One region of the Parvimonas parva genome, then DNA from elsewhere that is predicted to be linked to it. Evidence: a T-box and tRNA genes for the amino acid it is inferred to sense, from the RefSeq annotation. Region 1 holds a T-box; the other holds one or more tRNA genes.
The links. A T-box is a leader RNA that pairs with one kind of tRNA and senses whether it is charged. The one in region 1 lies ahead of leuS (leucine--tRNA ligase), so its partner is inferred to be a tRNA-Leu.
Positions count from the first base shown of each region.

Region 1 (2,474 bases):
TTTCGCTTGCAAATAGTTATTTGAAAGTTGTTATATTAGGAGTTCCTTTTACTTTTTTAAATCCACTATTTTCAGGAGTTTTTAATGGCTCAGCAAATAGTAAAGTTCCATTTATTGCAAATTCCTTAGGGCTTATTATAAATATAGTTTTAGACCCGATTTTAATCTATGGTTATTTTGGTTTACCTGAGCTTGGAGTTAGAGGGGCAGCTGTTGCTACAACTTTATCTCAAATAGTTGTTACAAGCATTTTTGTGATTTTTTCAATTAAAGATGGTAAAATTTTAAAAGGTTTTAATTTAATTAAAAATTTCAGTAAGCCAACTTTTTATGAGGTTTTAAGACTTGGAGTTCCAACTGCTTTTAAATCTTGTATATTTGCTTTTATCTCAACTATTTTACTTAGAATAATTGCAAGTTGGGGAGAAAGTGCCGTTGCAGCAGAGAATGTTGCAGTACAGATAGAGGCCATAAACTGGATGACTGTTGAAGGCTTTTCTATTGCACTTTGTGCATTGATTGGTCAAAATTATGGAGCTAAAAATTATGATAATATAGTTTTGGGATATAAAAAAGGTCTTAAGATAATTTTAGGAATTGGAATTTTTTGTTCATTCTTTTTATATTTTTCATCAGACTACATAATCAGACTATTTATAAAAAATGATGTTAATACCATTAGAATGGGTGTTAGTTATTTAAAAATTTTAGCTTTTTCTGAAATATTTTTAGCTCTTGAAATAGGAATTTCAGGAATGTTTAACGGACTTAAAAATACAAAAACGCCTACGATAATAAGTACATTTTCAAATGCTTTGAGAATTCCACTTGCGTATCTAGTTTTTTATTCAAAATTGAATATAAGCTATATGTGGGTTGTAATTTCTTTTTGTACTTTTTTAAAGGGAATGTTAAATTATATTTTCTTTAAACGATTCATCAAGAAAAACTTTGATTTTGAACTTTGATGTATTGAAAAAAAATAAAAGATATGATAAAATATTTGTATTGTAAATTTAGAAAATTTTTGATTGAAAGTAGTAAATATATTTAATTTTTAAGAGAGTCATTGTTTGGTGTGAAATGATATTTTAGTATATTGAATTTACTCATGAAATGCGAAAGCCGTTGATTACGTTATAATCTTAGAGTGAGTTAATTACTAATTAGAGTGGTACCACGGAAATTTCAACTTTCGTCTCTTTTCGAGACGGAAGTTTTTTTATATTATGAATGGAGGAATGTTATGAAAAATTATGAGCCAAAGAATATTGAAAAAAAATGGCAAGATATTTGGGACGAAAAAAAACCCTTTAAATGCGAAATAAATGATAAAGAAAAATTTTATGCATTGATAGAATTTCCTTATCCGTCAGGACAAGGACTTCATGTTGGACACCCAAGACCATATACTGCATTAGACGTTGTAAGTAGAAAGAGAAGACTTGAAGGACAAAATGTTTTATTCACTATGGGTTGGGATGCTTTTGGTCTTCCAACTGAAAACTATGCGATGAAAAACAAAATTCATCCTGAAATTGTAACAAAAAATAATATTAAGAATTTCAAAAAACAATTAAAGAGCATTGGTTTTTCTTTTGATTGGGACAGAGAAATAAATACAACAGACCCTGATTATTACAAATGGACTCAATGGATTTTTATGAAGATGTTTGAAAAAGGTCTTGCATATAAAATGGAAATGCCTATAAATTTCTGTACGTCTTGTAAAGTTGGTTTGTCTAACGAAGAAGTTGTAGGTGGTTGTTGTGAAAGATGTGGTGGAGAAGTTATACATAAAGTTAAAAATCAATGGATGTTGAAGATAACTGAATATGCAGATAGACTTATAGACGACCTTGAAGAAGTTGATTTTATTGATAGAGTTAAAACTCAACAAATCAACTGGATTGGCAGAAGTTATGGTATGGAAGTTAAATTTAAAATGAAAGATATTGATGATGATATTTTAGTTTATACTACTAGACCTGACACAATTTTTGGAGCAACTTATATGGTTATTTCTTGTGAGCATCCATTACTAAAAAAATATGCTGGCAAAATAAAAAATAAAGAAGAAATTGAAAAATATGTTTTAGAAGTTCAAAAGAAATCTGAATTTGAAAGAACAGAAATGAATAAAGATAAAACAGGAGTTAAGATTGACGGAATTACTGCAATCAATCCTTGCACACAAAAAGAAATTCCAGTATTTATTTCAGATTATGTTTTGATGACTTACGGAAGTGGAGCAATTATGGCTGTACCTGCTCATGACACCAGAGATTTTGACTTTGCTAAAAAATTTGGCTTGGAAATTGTTGAAGTAGTAAGTGGTGGAGAAAATGTTAATGAAAAAGCATATACAGACACTAATACAGGAATTATGGTTAATTCAGGATTTTTAAACGGACTTTCAGTTAAAGATGCAAAAGAAAAGATTTTTGAATATTTATCAGAACTTGGAATAGGAA
Region 1 covers NZ_AP038371.1:583,117-585,590, forward strand. Annotated here, with positions in the region: gene ACKTSI_RS03100 (MATE family efflux transporter) at 1-968, shown strand, start outside; T-box leader at 1,019-1,206, shown strand; gene leuS (leucine--tRNA ligase) at 1,247-2,474, shown strand, end outside.

Region 2 (2,474 bases), 310 kb from region 1:
GCATTTTATCATAAAATATATTTTTTTACAATGATATTAATTCTTGTATATTTTTAATTAGTAAAAAATTTTTACAATGCAAAACATCTAGTAACTAGCAAAAAAAACACAACCCGAACAAGTTGTGTTTCTTTTAACTATTTATTTCTTTTTTTATTTATAACAGTCATTGCTCCAAGTAATGCCAATGGTAATAAAGCACTTGCACCGGAAATTGAAGTCTTTGCTAATTTTGATTTTTTAACAACTTTCTTATCTTTAGTCGTTTTATCAGAATTAGATTTAACATTTTTTCCTTCATCTCTTGTATCATCTGTTACTTTAGGTGTCTTTTCATTAACAGTTTTTTCATCAGCCTTTCCATTATATACAACTGCATATACTGAGAAGTGTTCGGTTGTAAATGTAACTGTTTTTTCATTTTGTGTAAAGTTTTTGCTTGTAAGCTTTCCATTTTTATCAATATGATAAACATCTTTTACATCTTTTCCTTCATTTTTTTGAACAGTAACTTTATATATTCCATTTCCAAGTTCTACACGTTTTCCATTTTCTACAAAATAAATATCAAAAGCATCTGAATCAAAACCTTTTAAAGATTTTACTTTTTCAACTTTTAATTCAATTCCACTTCTTAAATTATCTGATTCTACCTTAACTGTCTTTTCTTTATTTTCTATAAATTTAATTTTTTCATAATTTCTCCTTAAATTTTAATTACAAAACAAATATATTTATTAAATTTCTCTTGCACACCAATTATATATGTTTACAATTTTTATCAATATTGAATACATTTACATAAAAAATTTTAATGAATAATGATTTTCTATAACTAAATCCTATTAAATAAAATAGAAATTTATAGAAAAAAAGAACAACTTTTCAGTTGTTCTATGGTTGCGGGAGCAGGATTTGAACCTACGACCTTCGGGTTATGAGCCCGACGAGCTACCAAACTGCTCCATCCCGCGATATAAAAATTTAATTGGTGCCGAGGACCGGAATCGAACCGGTACGATGAGTTAACATCGCAGGATTTTAAGTCCTGTGCGTCTGCCAGTTCCGCCACCCCGGCACAATTGGCTCCCAGGGTGGGGCTCGAACCCACAACCTACCGGTTAACAGCCGGGTGCTCCACCATTGAGCTACCTAGGAGTTTGGCTACTTTCTAATCTCCCAATACGAAATGTATTAGTACATTCGACGTTTAAGAGCTTAACTTCCGTGTTCGAGATGGGAACGGGTGTATCCTCTTAGCTATCGTAGCCATACTTTTTTTATTTTACAATATATTACGTTAAGCTCTGAGCTTTCGCAGTCGAAACTTACAATTTTTAAAAATTTCATATTTAAAAATTGAGTTTCTTTGCATCTGACCTACGACGCAATCATAGATTGCTGTTAGGTCATTAACTTCTGTGTTCGAGATGGAAACAGGTGTATCCTCTTAACCATTGTAGCCATACTTTTAATATAAAGTAAAATTTACTCTATATACTATTATAAGTTTCAAACAAAAAATCTGAAACTTAATTTAAATATTTTGTAATATATTTCTGTTGAAATCCTCAATTAAAGAGTATATATTTCTGGTCAAGCTTTCGATTTATTAGTATCAGTTAGCTTTGATGTTGCCACCTTTACACCTCTGACCTATCTACGACATTTTCTGTATCGAATCTCTCTTGTATTTCTACAACAGGAAATCTCATCTTGAGGGGGGCTTCGTGCTTAGATGCCTTCAGCACTTATCCCTTCCAGACTTAGCTATTCAGCATTACCATTGGCATGATAACTGATACACCAGCGGTCTGTCCATCCCGGTCCTCTCGTACTAAGGACAGCTCCTCTCAAATTTCCTACGCCCACGATGGATAGGGACCGAACTGTCTCACGACGTTCTGAACCCAGCTCGCGTGCCTCTTTAATGGGCGAACAGCCCAACCCTTGGGACCTACTCCAGCCCCAGGATGAGACGAGCCGACATCGAGGTGCCAAACCTCCCCGTCGATGTGAACTCTTGGGGGAGATAAGCCTGTTATCCCCGGGGTAGCTTTTATCCGTTGAGCGATGGCCCTTCCACTCGGTACCACCGGATCACTAAGTCCTAGTTTCCTATCTGCTCCACTTGTTGGTGTCGCAGTTAAGCTCCCTTTTGCCTTTGCACTCTTAGAATGATTTCCATCCATTCTGAGGGAACCTTTGAACGCCTCCGTTACTCTTTAGGAGGCGACCGCCCCAGTCAAACTGCCCAACTGACAGTGTCCCTGTACTCGATTCAGAGTACCAGGTTAGAAATTTAGTATCAAAAGGGTGGTATCCCAACAACGACTCCACGAAAACTGACGCTCTCGCTTCTTTGTCTCCCACCTATCCTGTACATTTAATACCAAATTCCAATGCCAGCCTACAGTAAAGCTCCACGGGGTCTTTCCGTCCTATCGTGGGTAAGTCGCATCTTCACGACTACT
Region 2 covers NZ_AP038371.1:268,427-270,900, reverse strand. Annotated here, with positions in the region: tRNA gene ACKTSI_RS01355 (tRNA-Met) at 898-974, opposite strand; tRNA gene ACKTSI_RS01350 (tRNA-Leu) at 990-1,078, opposite strand; tRNA gene ACKTSI_RS01345 (tRNA-Asn) at 1,084-1,158, opposite strand; rRNA gene rrf (5S ribosomal RNA) at 1,159-1,274, opposite strand; rRNA gene ACKTSI_RS01335 (23S ribosomal RNA) at 1,593-2,474, opposite strand, start outside.
Region 2: it has a tRNA-Leu gene. The T-box ahead of leuS (leucine--tRNA ligase) is inferred to sense a tRNA for this amino acid. The anticodon was not compared.